One region of the Donghicola sp. genome, then DNA from elsewhere that is predicted to be linked to it. Evidence: riboswitches for the same ligand, from Rfam matches in the RefSeq annotation. Region 1 holds a riboswitch; the other holds the start of a gene.
What was found. A riboswitch is a leader RNA that binds a small molecule or an ion and turns the genes downstream of it on or off. The one in region 1 is predicted to bind thiamine pyrophosphate.

Region 1 (7,215 bases):
GAGCGGTGGTGCCGAAGCGCTGCAAGAGATGCACTTCGCCTTTACCAAATCGGAGTGCGGGTCAGAATTGTCGCACGGGGAATATTACCGCCGCGTCGATGACATCCGACCTTTCTGGTGATACAATAGGGGCGGCTCTCGGGCCGCCCTGTTCCGTTAGCCTGCCGCGGTGCGGTAAGTGATTTCGGTGGTTTCTTCGGCTGAAAAACCATCGGCCAAAGCGCGCATTTTATCGTTGTGGGGCGACTTAATGCAGACCGGATCGGTCGCGTTCGCATCTCCTGCCACGGCCAGCGCCTGACACCGACAGCCGCCAAAATCGATCTTCTTGCGATCGCAGCTCTGGCAGGGTTCGGGCAGGAAATCGGTGCCGCGATAGCTGTTGAAAGCATCGCTCTGGTACCAGATGTCGGCCAAGGGTTTATCGCGCACATTCTCGAAGTTCAGGTGCTTGATCGTCTGCGCCGCGTGGCAGGGTAGAACCTGTCCGTCCGGCGCGATGTTCAGGCCCGTGGTACCCCAGCCGCCCATGCAGCGCTTGGGGTAGTCGCTGTGGTAATCGGCGGGGACAAAGTCGATGACCAGCGTTCCCTTTAGATCCTCGCGCGCCTGCGCAACGATGCGCTCGGCCTCTTTGGCTTGTTCACGGGTGGGCATCAGCACGTTGCGATTCAGCATCGCCCAACCGTAGAACTGAACGATGGCGACCTCGATCCGGCGGGCGCCCATTTCCACGGCCATTTCCAGCGCACGGGGAAGTTGGTGCAGGTTCTGGCGGTGCAGAACGGCGTTCAGGGTCAGGGGGAAGCCAATGTCCTTGATCCAGCCAGCCACCTGCATTTTGCGGTCATACCCACCCCGATAGCCGCCGATGCGGTCGGCCATCTCGGCGTCGGTTCCCTGAAGCGACAGCTGGATGTGATCCAGCCCCGCCGCGTCCAACTCGTGCATCCGCTTTTCGGTCAGACCGATGCCCGAGGTGATCAGGTTCGTGTACAGCCCCGCATCCCGCGCGCCCTTGACCAGTTCTGTCAGGTCGCGCCGCGTGGCCGGTTCGCCGCCAGACAAGTGCAGTTGCAGGACACCCATATCGGCGGCCTGCTTGAACGTCGAAAGCCATTCTTCGGTCGTCAATTCGCCCGAACGTGCCGCCAGTTCGACAGGGTTCGAGCAATAGGGGCAGGACAGGGGACAGCGGTGGGTCAGCTCGGCCAGCATGGCCAGAGGGGCGGGAACCTTCATGCGCGCACCTCCAGAAAGCGGCGCTCGGCCAGTTGGCCGAGGAACTGTTGCACGTCGCCTGCGATCTGGTCGGCGGGGGCATCATATTTCGCGGCCAGCCGGTCCACGATCAGCGCAAGCCCGCTAGAGCCGTCCAGTTCGGTGATGATCGCGTGGCCGATCATATCAAGGCTGATCGTCCGCTCGGGCGCCAGCAGCACCCAACGGTCACGCACGTGGTCGCGGTGCAGACGCACACCGCGCGGCAAATAGGGAACAGCATTGGGCGCGATCATGCCGTGGCTCGCAGGGCCAACTCATAGGTCCCGGGCTGCCAGCCGCCGGGCGGGATGCGGCCGGGCGCGACATACGCCGAATACAGCGCATCGAGCTGGGACCACAGCACGTCGGTTTTGAACTCGAGCGCAGCGGCGGCGGCGTCCTGCTTTTCCTGCGTGTCCGCGTTATCCAGCACGTATTTCAGGCCGAACGCGACGTCCTTGGGGGCCTCGTTCAAACGGCGCTGGAAGTAGGACATGCTGCGATCGTTGGCGAAGTCATAGTTCGCCAGCAGACCCTTGATCCGGTCTGCGTGGATTTTCGGCGCAAACAGTTCGGTTAGCGATGCTGCCACAGCCTCAAGCAACGGCTTTTCGCGGACAAAGCGCACATAAGCATCAACAGCGAATTTGGTGGCGGGCAGCACGCCCTGCTTGCTGGCCACATAGTCGCGGTCCAGACCCACGGCATCGGCTAGACGCAGCCAGCGTTCGATGCCGCCCTCGTTCTCGCCATGGCCGTCGTGATCCTCGATCCGGCTGCGCCATTCGCGGCGCAGGGCGGGGTCTTCGACGCGGGACATAAAGGCGGCGTCCTTCATCGGGATGCTGGCCTGATAGTAAAAGCGGTTGATCACCCAAGCGCGCACCTGCGCAGGGGTGCATTCCCCGCCGTGCAGCATGTGATGAAAGGGGTGCTTGTCGTGATAGCGGTCGGCACCGATCTGGCGCAGGCGGGCTTCGAATTCCTCGCGGCTGGCGGTCATAGGGTGATCTCCATCCCGTCCTGCCCGATGGTCCAGCCGTTTGCTTCGGCTTCGGCGCGCTCGGCGCTTTCGGGGCGCAGGACTGGGTTGCTGTTGTTCATGTGGACATAGACTTTGCGAAGGACACCCAGATCGGCAAACGCGGCCATCGACCCATCAGGCCCTGACATCGAGATATGGCCCATGCGCTGCCCTGTCTTTTGCGACAGGCCCATGTCGATCATCTCGTTGTCCTGCCAGAGGGTGCCGTCGAACATCACCATATCCGCGCCGCGCAAACGATCCGCTAGATCATCTTTCACCAGCGCGCAGCCGGGGATGTAATAGGCATCCTTGCCGCCCGCTTGCAGGTGAACGCCGACGGTTTGTTCGCCCTCGAGGTCGGTCTGTACGACCTCGCCTTCCATATACAGTGGCACCTTGCCCGGAACCGCGAACAGGGTCGCGGTCAGGTCAAGGGCCAGTTCGAACGGTTGGTTTAGGGCGATTTCCTCGCGCAGCACGATGTTGTGGCGCAGGGCGTCAAAGATGGGGTTTTGGGCTAGCACGCTGTGGATTTCGGCCGTGGCGAACAGCTTGAACGGTTGCTGTTCGCGCAGGATGAGTAGCCCTGCCACGTGGTCAATATCGCCGTTGGTCACCATCACCGACCGCAGGGGCAATTCCCGCAGGGCCGTCGGGTGCAGTTCCGGCGTGCGCGCCATCTGGTCACGAATGTCAGGAGAGGCGTTCAGGATCGCCCAATCCGAGCCGTTGCCGCTAAACGCGACCGAGCTCTGTGTCTGGGAGGGGATTTTCCCCGCCCGTGCGAGATTGCAATTCTCGCACCCGCAGTTCCATTGGGGGAGACCGCCACCGGCTGCCGCCCCCAGGATTCGTGCGCGAAGTGTCATAGGCCTGCCTCGCGCTTCGGGTTCTTAGAACAGAACGCCGTGGTCGTCGCCCGAGTCGGGGCCGTACATGTTGATTTCCATGCCGCACTCGATCTCTTTCAAAACGGGTTTTGCCCAAGCCATGATTTTCTCCTCCCTAAGATTGAATCGCTGGTCGGATCACTATGGGCGAGCCGCATACGCAGAGTCAGTAAGACTATGGTCGGTGCTGGCAGGGTGTTGCCGCCACTGGGATCACAAGAATTGACATCTAGGCGCGAGTTCGCAATGGTGCACGCACGTCGGGGGAGTTCCGCTTAGGGAACTGAGAGGCTGACAGCGGGGGAAACCCTGCGGTGACGCGACCCTTTGAACCTGACCCAGTTGATACTGGCGTAGGAAGACCGAAGGGCACTCCGTTTCTCGCTGAACTTTGCGAGCGGTCCTTTCGGGCCGCTGACGGCCCTATTGCGCGCGCTGTGTCGTGCGGGGCCTGCGTGGCCCCTTTCTGCCACCTGTTTCGCTTGGGTCTTTTCGAGAATGTCTTGAGGAGACCATAGATGAAAGACAACGCAACACCGACCATCACTACGGGAAATATGCCCGCGGCCACCAAGGTGTTCATTCCTGGCCAGACCTATGACATCCGCGTGCCTCTGCGCCACATCCAAGTGGGCGGCGGCGAGCCGCCCGTCGCGGTTTACGACAGCTCTGGCCCGTACACAGATCCTGCCGTGCAAACCGATATTCAACAGGGTCTCGCGGTGCAGCGTGGGGAATGGCAACAGGCCTGCGGAGACGTCGAAAGCTATACTGGCCGCGCCGTGACTGCCGCCGATAATGGCTATGCCGAAGGCAACAGGCTGGTCCCGGCCTTTCCCAACCAGCGCGACCCGCTGCGCGCGGTCGGCGACCGGGCCATCACTCAGATGGCCTATGCCAAAGCGGGCATCGTCACCCCCGAGATGGAGTACGTAGCGATCCGCGAAAATGTGGGCCGGACTCTGGCATGGGACAAAGAGCGTGATGGCGAGGATTTTGGCGCTTCGATCCCCGATCTGGTGACACCCGAATTCGTCCGTCAGGAAATCGCTGCGGGCCGTGCGATCATCCCCGCGAATATCAACCACCCCGAGTTGGAACCGATGATCATCGGACGCAACTTCCTTGTGAAAATCAACGCCAACATCGGCAATTCGGCTGTGACCTCAAGCATGGAGGAAGAGGTTGAAAAGATGGTCTGGGCCATCCGCTGGGGCGCGGACACAGTCATGGACCTGTCCACGGGCCGGAATATCCACAACATCCGCGACTGGATCATCCGCAACAGCCCCGTTCCGATTGGGACCGTCCCGCTGTATCAGGCGCTGGAAAAGGTGAATGGCATCGCCGAAGACCTGACATGGGAGGTGTATCGCGATACGCTGATCGAGCAGGCCGAGCAGGGTGTCGATTACTTTACCATCCATGCAGGCGTTCGCCTGCATATGATCCCGATGACGGTTGATCGCGTGACAGGGATCGTCAGTCGGGGTGGCTCGATCATGGCCAAGTGGTGTCTGCACCATCACCGCGAGAGCTTCCTCTACGAGCATTTCGAAGAGATCTGCGATATCTGCCGCAAGTACGACGTGTCCTTTAGCCTTGGCGACGGTTTGCGTCCCGGCTCAGTCGCTGATGCCAATGATCAGGCGCAGTTTGCAGAGCTAGAGACTTTGGGCGAGTTGACCAAGATCGCGTGGGCCAAGGATTGTCAGGTCATGATCGAAGGCCCGGGCCATGTGGCAATGCACAAGATCAAAGCGAACATGGACAAGCAGCTAAAGCATTGTGACGAGGCTCCGTTTTACACGCTTGGGCCGCTCACCACTGACATCGCGCCGGGCTATGACCACATCACGAGCGCCATCGGGGCGGCGATAATCGGCTGGTTCGGGACCGCGATGCTGTGCTACGTGACGCCCAAAGAGCACCTTGGTCTGCCAGACCGAGATGACGTGAAAACCGGCGTGATCACTTATAAACTAGCGGCCCACGCGGCGGACTTGGCCAAAGGCCACCCTGGCGCGCAGCTTCGCGACGATGCGATCAGTCGCGCGCGTTTCGAATTCCGGTGGGAGGATCAATTCAACCTGTCGCTGGACCCGGACACCGCGCGCGCTTTCCACGACGAGACCATGCCCAAAGAGGCGCACAAGGTCGCCCATTTCTGCTCCATGTGTGGGCCGAAGTTCTGCTCTATGCGGATCAGCCATGACATTCGCGCAGAGGCGCAAAAGTCAGAAGGGATGGAGGCGATGGCCGCCAAATTCCGCGAGGGCGGGCAGCTCTATGTGCCTGCCAAAGAGGATGCGGAGTGATGTATTCGGTCCTTGGGGCAGGGGTGACGGGGCTGTGCGTGGCCACAGCCCTGTCCGAACGTGGGCTCCCTGTGGAACTGGTCGACGACGGAGGAATTCCGGCTTCGCACTGGGCGGGCGGTATGCTCGCGCCCATGTGCGAGGGCGAAAGCGCCCCGCCAGAAGTCGCGCGCATGGGCAAACACGCTGCAGATTGGTGGAGCGCCCGTTTTGAAGGGGTGGCGTGGCGCGGGACTTTGGTCGTTGCGCCGCCACGCGACCAAGCCGAGCTGCTCAGGTTTTCCCGTGCGACGCGGGGGCACCACACCGTCGATCCCGCCGAGTACGAGGCAGATTTGCAGGGCAGGTTCACCCGTGCGCTCTACTTCCCCGAAGAGGCGCATATGGACCCCCGCTCCGCCATGTCCTGTTTGCACGCTCGGCTGGCAGAGCGGGGCGTTGTGACGGTGGAAAGGCCCAAGGGTCAGCTCATCGATTGCCGAGGGCTTGCGGCCCGCGACCAGCTGCCCGACCTGCGCGCAGTACGGGGCGAGATGCTTTTGGTGCGTGCACCTGACGTACACCTCAGCCGCACCGTTCGCCTCTTGCACCCGCGCTTTCCTTGCTACGTCGTCCCACGCGGCGATGGCCTGTATATGATTGGCGCAACCATGATCGAAAGCGATGATGCGGGCCCCATCTCCGCCCGTGCCTTGGTAGAGATGCTGTCTGCGGCTTATGCGCTGCACCCAGCATTCGCCGAGGCGCAGGTGATCGAGACAGGCGCAGGTCTGCGCCCGAGTTTTCCTGACAACATTCCCTGTATTCGCGAAACCTGTGGCCGCATCCACGTCAACGGGATGTACCGACACGGATTCTTAACGTCGCCATATCTGGCCGAAAGCCTCGCGGACAGGCTGAGCAATGAGATAAAGCATGCAAGTTGAACTGAACGGCAAACCGACTGAAACCAACGCCTCCACCCTAGCGGAGCTTGTCGAGGTTGAGGGTTTTGAAGCCCCCTGCGTGGCCACTGCTGTGGATGGCGTCTTTGTCCCAAAAGCCACGCGCGACACGGTGACTCTGACCGAGGGCATCCGCGTCGAAGTGCTCTCACCAATGCAGGGGGGCTGAGCGATGTTCTATGGCGTAGAGTTGGGCAGCCGTCTGATGTTGGGCACTGCGCAATACCCGTCTCCGGCGGTTCTGGCCAAAGCAATTGAGGTCAGTGGGACAGAGGTGATTACCGTCAGCTTGCGCCGCGAGGGCAGCGGGGGGGCTGCGTTCCGCGATCTGATCGCAGGCAGTGGCTGCCGTATCCTGCCCAATACGGCTGGATGCCACACCGCCAAAGAGGCCATCACCACAGCGCACATGGCCCGCGAAGTCTTTGGCACCAACTGGATCAAGCTCGAGCTCATCGGCCACGCGGACACACTGCAGCCAGACCCCTTTGCCTTGGTCGAGGCTGCGCGCGTGCTCTGTGCAGACGGTTTCGAGGTCTTCCCTTACACAACAGAGGACCTGATCGTCGGAGAAAAACTTCTGGACGCGGGGTGTCAGGTGTTGATGCCGTGGGGCGCCCCGATCGGATCGGGTCAAGGGCTTCGGAATAGTGCCGCCCTGCAAACGATGCGTGCGCATTTCGCTGGTGTGCCCTTGGTCGTGGATGCGGGGATCGGTGCGCCAAGCCAAGCCGCGCAGGCCATGGAGATGGGTTTTGACGCCGTGCTTTTGA
Region 2 (7,215 bases), on a different contig from region 1:
ATCAACCGCTTCTGGCTCAGCGCCAATCCGACGTTCTGTGCGGCAGTTAGGTGTGGAAAGAGATTTTGGTCCTGAAACAACATTGCAATTGGCCGCTTGCCAGGCGCCAAGCCATCCAGTCGCGCATTCGCCCACAGCACTCGACCAGACGCCTCGACAAATCCAGAAATGGCCCCCAACAGGGTCGACTTTCCCCCGCCCGAGGGACCGATGATAGCCACTCGGGTGCCTGCAGGCACACTCCAGTCCGCGCGCAGGCCAAAGTCACCTTGCACAATGTTCAGTTGCTCAAGCGTCAGCATTGGCGCGTCCTCCGCGGTCAAAAATCCAGAACAGCCCGAAGCTCAGGATCAGCAGCAATAGCGCCGCGCCCGCCGCCTGTTCCATCCGGTAAGCGCCCATCAGGCGGTACATTTGCAATGGCAAGGTTGCAGTATCGGGGTTCGCGAACAGTGTGATGACCCCCAAATCCCCCATAGCGAGAGCACCTGTTAAGCCTGCCGCAAACCCCAAGGGGCGCCCAAGGCGTGGCAACATCACCCATCTCAGACGCGCCCACCCGCATAGATCAAGGCTATCAGCAAGCCGTCCATGCTCTGCCTCGATCTGCGCCGCTGCAGGGCGCAGAATGCGCAGAGCAAAGGGCAGCGCCATCACAGCATTAACGCCCGCAGTGACTGGCAGCGCCACATCCCACGGCGCAATGAACGGATTTATCATCAAGTACAAGCCTGTGCCCAACACAAGTGGGGAACTGGCGATCCCAAGAAGCGCAACCAGCTCCACCCACTTCCGACGGGACAGCGCGAGCGGCAGCGCCAAAGCCAAGGTCACAACGACCGCCCCGATCGACACAGAGACAGAGTAAACCGCCGCCTGCCACACCGAAGCTGGCAAACTGAACAAAGCCCCCGCGCCGCGCAGGCCGATCGCGGCCAACGGCAACAACAGAAAGAGCGCGACCAGCGCAATCCAGAACCCGTCCACAATGCGGCTCCCATCCCATCGCGGAACCATACGGTCCAATCCGCCAAAGCCAGCCTCAGGCAGCGTCACTTTCATGGCAATCAAAGCCGCCCCACCGGCCAACACCAGCTGCACCACAGCCAATTGCGCGGCCTTGCCAATGTCGAAATCAAAGCGGAACGCCTGATAGATCGCCAACTCGACCGTCGTCGCCTTGGGCCCTCCACCCAAGGTCAGCGCTACCGCGAAAGACGACAGGCAGATCACGAAAATGACCATCGCTGCCCCCGGTGCAATCCGGCGCAGCATTGGCCATTCGATCAGCCGAAACATCGTCCAAGGGCGCAGGTTCAACGTGGCAGCCAGACGGAACCGCTCGGCCGGAATGTCCTGCCATCCTTGCAACAACAGGCGCGTTGCCAAAGGCAGGTTGAAAAACACATGGGCCAAGAGCATGCCGTGCAGCCCGTAAATCTTGACCGCAGGCAGCCCAAACAGCCCCAGCACGTCAGACAGCCACCCCTGCTGCCCGAACACGGCCAGCAACCCCAGGATCGCCACGATCACCGGCAGAATGAACGGAGCCCCTAGCAAAGCCACCAGCGCCGCGCGACCGCGAAACCGGCGCCGCGCCAACGCCCGGGCCACAGGCACCGCCAGCCCAACAGACAGCACTGCCGACAGGGCGGCCTGCCACAGAGTGAACCAAACCGCATCCCACGACCGGCTATCCAAGGGGGACAGACCTCCGGCCCGCCAGATGACGGCGGCCAGAGGCAAGAGCACCGCCGCACCCACCAGCGCAGCGGCAATGAGGGGGATCAGCCCCCGAAGGCGGTCAGCCATTCCTCGAGCGCGGCATCGCGCAGGGCAGCGGCTTCGTCTTCTGAGTAGAAGATCGCCTGATCCGGCATGGGCAGTTCACGGAAGCCATCGGGCCACTGATCCCGCGGCAGCGCCGACGGGTAAGACCAGTTGGCGGTCGGGATCATCTTCTGGAACTCTTCACTCAGGACATAGGCCAAGAACTGATCCGCCAGCTCGGGCTGCTGGGTCGTCGCAGTTTTCGCCACCAGCTCGGCCATGAAGTAGTGACCCTCGGGGAAGATCGCGGCCTCTTTGGTCGTGTCGCCCTCGGCGATGATGTGGTAGGCGGGCGAGGTCGTGTAGCTCATCACCATGTCCGCTTCGCCATCGGTGAACAGACCATAAGATTCGGACCAGCCTTTGGTCACGGTCAGCACTTTGGGCGCGAGCTTGGCCCATGCCTTAGGCGCGTCGTCGCCGTAGATCGACTTGACCCACAGGAGGGTTGCCAGACCCGAAATCGAGCTGCGCGGGTCCTGAAGCACCACTTTGAACGCGTCATCGGGGGCGTTCACCAATTCCTCGAACGAGGCGGGCGGGTTCGCCATTTTCTCGTTGTTGTAAACGAACGCGGTGTAGCCCCAGTTGAAGGGGAAGAACGTGTCGTCGCTCCACTCAATCGGCAGGGTCAGACCGGACAGATCCTGACCATGAGGCGCGAACAGGCCGCTCTCGCGGGCCTGTTTGCTGACGTCGGTGTTCAGGCCGATCACCACGTCCGCGCGGTTGCGCTCGCCTTCTAGCAGCAGGCGGGGCAGCACGTCGCCGGCCTGATACTGGACGTCACAGGCGCAAATCGCCTCGAAACCCTGTTCGATGCTGGGACCGGGGCCCCATTCGCTGGTGAAATAGTCTGGGGCATAGATCGTCAGCACGGGCTTGTCTTCGGCGGCTGCCGAAGTGGCTGCGATCAGACCCGTTGCAAATACAAGCGCCTTGTTCATGGGGCGTCTCCTACTGTTACGGGCGGAGACGGTTTGGACCTGTGAACCAGAAAACCAACCTTCCCTCCGCCGGTTCTAACCGGTTCAGGTTCAACGGGTTCGCGATGACGCATCTCAGGCTGTTTCCAGCCACCCCGAGGTGCCCCCACACCTAGAGCGGCGCGGGGCATGATGCAAGGGCCGCGCTTGCCACTGGCGCAGGCGTCCTTTATCGAACGTCCCCAAGCAACAGGAGCCAGCCCAATGAGCTTGAATACCTTTGGTCACATCTTCCGCGTCACCACTTGGGGTGAGAGCCACGGACCTGCCTTGGGCGCAACGGTGGACGGGGTCCCGCCGAACGTCGAGATCACGCCCGAGATGCTGCAGGTCTGGCTGGACAAGCGTAAGCCCGGTCAGAACAAGTTCACCACCCAGCGCCGCGAGCCGGACGAGGTGGAGATCCTGTCGGGTGTTTTCGAGGGCAAGACCACCGGCACGCCGGTCCAACTGATGATCCGCAACACGGACCAGCGGTCCAAGGACTATGGCGATATCGTCGAGAAGTTCCGCCCCGGTCACGCTGACATCACCTACTGGCAGAAATACGGCATCCGCGATTATCGCGGCGGCGGTCGTTCATCCGCCCGTGAAACGGCGGCCCGCGTGGCGGCAGGTGGCTTGGCCCGCGCCGCGCTGGACAAGCTGGTGCCCGGCATCGAGATCAAAGGCTATATGACCCAGATGGGACCACACGGTATTGATCGTGCGCGATTCGACTGGGATCAGATTGAGCAAAACCCCTTCTGGACGCCGGACGCTGTGGCGGCGGATGATTGGGCCGAGTATCTGGACGGTCTGCGGAAATCGGGCGAGAGCGTCGGCGCTGTGATCGAAGTGGTCGCGCGGGGCGTTCCTGCGGGACTGGGTGCTCCGATCTATGGCAAGCTCGACACCGATCTGGCGGCTGCGATGATGAGCATCAACGCCGTGAAAGCGGTCGAGATCGGCGAAGGCATGGCCGCAGCGTCGCTGACCGGCAGTGCCAATGCGGACGAGATTTACATGGGGCCGAATGGACCAGAGTATAGCTCGAACCACGCGGGCGGTATTTTGGGCGGGATTTCGACCGGTCAGGATGTGGTTGTACGCTTTGCGGTAAAGCCGACCTCCTCGATCCTGACAACGCGCAAGACCATCACCAAAGCGGGCGAGCCGGCCGAGATCATCACCAAGGGCCGTCATGACCCATGCGTTGGTATCCGTGCGGTGCCCGTGGGCGAGGCGATGATGGCGTGTGTCATCCTTGACCACCTGCTGCTGCACCGTGGCCACGTTGGCGTGAACCAAGGGAAAATCGGCTAAGCGCCGGGGCTCTGCCCCGGACCCCGGAGTATTTTGGCAAAGATGAAATGAGGGCGCCCTAGCTGTTACGCGGGGCGCTTTTCTGTTTGCGGGGCCTCTTTGGAGAGTTGGACGGCGAGGATGCCTGCCGCGATGATTGCGACGCCGACTATATCGAGGGTACCGATGGTTTCGCCAAGCAGGAGCGCGGCGATTGCGACCCCGAAGAAGGGGTTCAGGAAGTGGAAGGTCGCGGCGCGCACGGCTCCGATCCGCTCGACCAGCCAGAACCAGACCAAAGTGGCCAGAAGTCCCGGAATGAGAGTTGTGTACAGGAAGGCGAGCGTCAGGCGCGGGGTAAGTGTGACGTCCAGCGTCGGGAATTCGTAGATCATCGCGAACGGCAGCAGCGCGATGGAGCCGACCATCATTTGCAGACCGACAACCATCAGGCGGTTGCCTCCGGCCGAGGCGACACGCACTGACAACGTCGCGGCGGAGAGGGACGCCACGCCAATCGCACAGAGCAGCAGACCGAAAGGATCGGCGCCTGCCTGCACACGCGTTCCCATGATCAAGGCGGCCCCTGCGATGCCTGCAATCAGGCCGATCCAGCCAATTGGGCGGACAGTTTGGCCAAAGAATGAGACGCCCACAAGTGCGACCCAGAGCGGCATGGTCGAGGCAACAATGGACGCAAGAGAGGCTTCGACCGTCTGCATTGCGATGAAATTCAAACCCAAATACAAAGCGTTCTGGCAAAGACCAAAGATCACTGTCGCCCGCCACTGGGCCGCAGACAGGCGGGCGCGCTGCCCAAGCGCATAGGCAATCACGATGCCGATCACACCAGACACCAAAAACCGTAGGGACAGGGCCGTCAGTGGGGGCGCTTCGGCGACAATCATCCGCGCAGAGGTAAAGGCCGAGGACCACATCAGTCCAAAGGCCAGTCCGGCCAGCATCGCGCGAATATCCATGGGGTCTCTCCGGGTTGGTCGTCGGCGAACCCTGCCAGAGACATTTGCGCGGCGCCAGCGAAAGCTGCGTCATGTCAGCCATGCAGCGGACGCAAGAAAGCCCAGCAAAAAGAAAAGGGCCCCTGCAGTGGCAGAGACCCTTTGAAACCTTGCGGAACCCGCAAAAAGATCAGCCGTTGACGCTGTCTTTCAGTGCCTTGGCAACAGTCACTTTGACGACCTTGTCGGCCTCTTTTTTGATCTGCTCGCCGGTGGCGGGGTTACGCACCATACGCTCGGGGCGCTCGCGGCAGTAGAATTTGCCAACGCCAGGCAGGGTTACCGAACCACCCTCTGCAACTTCGCGAGTAATGATCGCGGTCACTGCGTCCAGTGCCTGCGCAGCTGCTTTCTTTTCTGCCCCCATCTCCTCGGCCAGAGCCGCAACCAGTTGGGTTTTCGTCATAGGCTTTGCCATTTCTGGTCTCCGTATATTTTTATTCCCAGTCGTCGCTGGGTACGTGTTGGGGCATCTAACGCGAAATATCAGGACAAGACAATCTGAATGGCCTTTTTTTCAAGGCCACATTGCAGATTTTTGCGGATTTATCACAGTTCAGAGAAAGGCTGTTTCCTCAAATGACCGTAGTTTACGGGAATGGATACGCTCTAGCGGCATCTCACTCAGCCTTTCCATTGCCCGAATGCCAATCAATAGGTGACGTGCAACCTGAGTTTTATAGAAGTCACTCGCCATACCAGGCAATTTCAGCTCTCCGTGGAGCGGTTTGTCCGACACACAGAGCAGCGTTCCGTAGGGCACGCGGAAGCGGAAGCCATTGGCAGCGATGGTCGCACTTTCCATGTCGAGCGCGATGGCACGCGACTGGGACAGTCGTTGAACCGGCCCCGACTGATCGCGAAGCTCCCAGTTACGATTGTCGATGGTCGCAACTGTTCCGGTACGCATGATGCGCTTCAGCTCGTAGCCTTCGAGTTCCGAAACCTCTTCTACCGCATCTTCTAACGCAATCTGGATTTCAGCCAGTGCAGGGATCGGGACCCAGACCGGCAAATCTGCATCCAGAACATGATCTTCGCGCAAATAGGCGTGCGCCAGCACGAAGTCACCCAAGGCCTGCGTGTTCCGCAACCCAGCGCAGTGACCCACCATCACCCAAGCGTGCGGGCGCAGGACGGCAATATGATCGGTGGCCGTTTTAGCGTTGGACGGGCCGACACCAATATTTACCAAAGTGATACCGCTGCCGTCCGCCTTCTTCAGATGGTAGGTGGGCATCTGAGGCATCTTTTTGGGTGTTTCCAGTTCTTGGTCCGCCTCGGTGATTTCTACATTTCCGGTAGAGACAAAGGAGGTGTAGCCGCTGGCCTTGTTTGCCAGCATCTGCCGCGCGTAGGCTTCGAACTCTTCGACGTAGAACTGATAGTTTGTAAACAGAACGTGGTTCTGGAAATGCGCTGGGTCGGTGGCCGTATAGTGGGCCAGACGCGCCAACGAATAGTCGACGCGCTGTGCGGTGAACGGGGCCAAGGGGCGCGCACCATCGGGATAGGTGAACCCTTCACCATTCACGATGGCATCGTGAGTAATGTTCAGGTCCGGCACGTCGAACACATCTCGCAGGGGGAAAGTTGCCGCGCCATCCTGAGGGATCACGATCTCTTCGTCGCCAAGGACGGCAAAGTGAATCGGCATGGGCGTCTGCGAGGGACCAATAGCGACCGGCTGGTCATGATGCTCAATCAACAGGCCAATCTGCTGCTCAAGGTAGTTCGAGAATAGATCGGGCCGCGTGATGGTCGTGGCATAGGTGCCTGGCTCGACCACGTGACCAAAACTCAGACGGCTGTCCAGCTTGGCAAAGGTCGAAGTGACAAAGCGGATCTCGGGGTAGTAGGCTCGATACCGCGACCGATGCTCAGCCCCTTCGATCAACTCTTGAAAGCGGTCATGCAGATAGCCTGTCGCCTCGTCATAGAGTTCACGCAAGCGCGCCACGGCGGCCTTCGCGTCGGTGAAGTATTCGTGGCCCCGAATTTCGGGGGTCTCAATCGGTAGTTCGGGCTTGTTCATTTATGGATTAGCTTTCTTCAAACAGGTCCGTGATTTCGAATTTGGTGACATCTACAAGCCC

Region 2: linked by a shared signal. The riboswitch ahead of N4A58_RS15015 (thiamine ABC transporter substrate binding subunit) and the one ahead of thiC (phosphomethylpyrimidine synthase ThiC) in region 1 are both predicted to bind thiamine pyrophosphate.

The regions. Positions count from the first base shown of each region.
Region 1 covers NZ_JAOARZ010000024.1:140,209-147,423, reverse strand. Annotated here, with positions in the region: gene N4A58_RS11550 (hypothetical protein) at 1-121, shown strand, start outside; gene pqqE (pyrroloquinoline quinone biosynthesis protein PqqE) at 157-1,242, opposite strand; gene pqqD (pyrroloquinoline quinone biosynthesis peptide chaperone PqqD) at 1,239-1,517, opposite strand; gene pqqC (pyrroloquinoline-quinone synthase PqqC) at 1,514-2,266, opposite strand; gene pqqB (pyrroloquinoline quinone biosynthesis protein PqqB) at 2,263-3,159, opposite strand; gene pqqA (pyrroloquinoline quinone precursor peptide PqqA) at 3,184-3,282, opposite strand; TPP riboswitch at 3,433-3,557, shown strand; gene thiC (phosphomethylpyrimidine synthase ThiC) at 3,699-5,498, shown strand; gene N4A58_RS11515 (FAD-dependent oxidoreductase) at 5,498-6,424, shown strand; gene thiS (sulfur carrier protein ThiS) at 6,414-6,611, shown strand; gene N4A58_RS11505 (thiazole synthase) at 6,615-7,215, shown strand, end outside.
Region 2 covers NZ_JAOARZ010000030.1:29,320-36,534, reverse strand. Annotated here, with positions in the region: gene N4A58_RS15025 (ATP-binding cassette domain-containing protein) at 1-302, opposite strand, end outside; gene N4A58_RS15020 (thiamine/thiamine pyrophosphate ABC transporter permease ThiP) at 289-1,812, opposite strand; gene N4A58_RS15015 (thiamine ABC transporter substrate binding subunit) at 1,788-2,777, opposite strand; TPP riboswitch at 2,822-2,924, opposite strand; gene aroC (chorismate synthase) at 3,021-4,121, shown strand; gene N4A58_RS15005 (DMT family transporter) at 4,187-5,080, opposite strand; gene N4A58_RS15000 (HU family DNA-binding protein) at 5,250-5,537, opposite strand; gene N4A58_RS14995 (AMP nucleosidase) at 5,676-7,154, opposite strand; gene ade (adenine deaminase) at 7,162-7,215, opposite strand, start outside.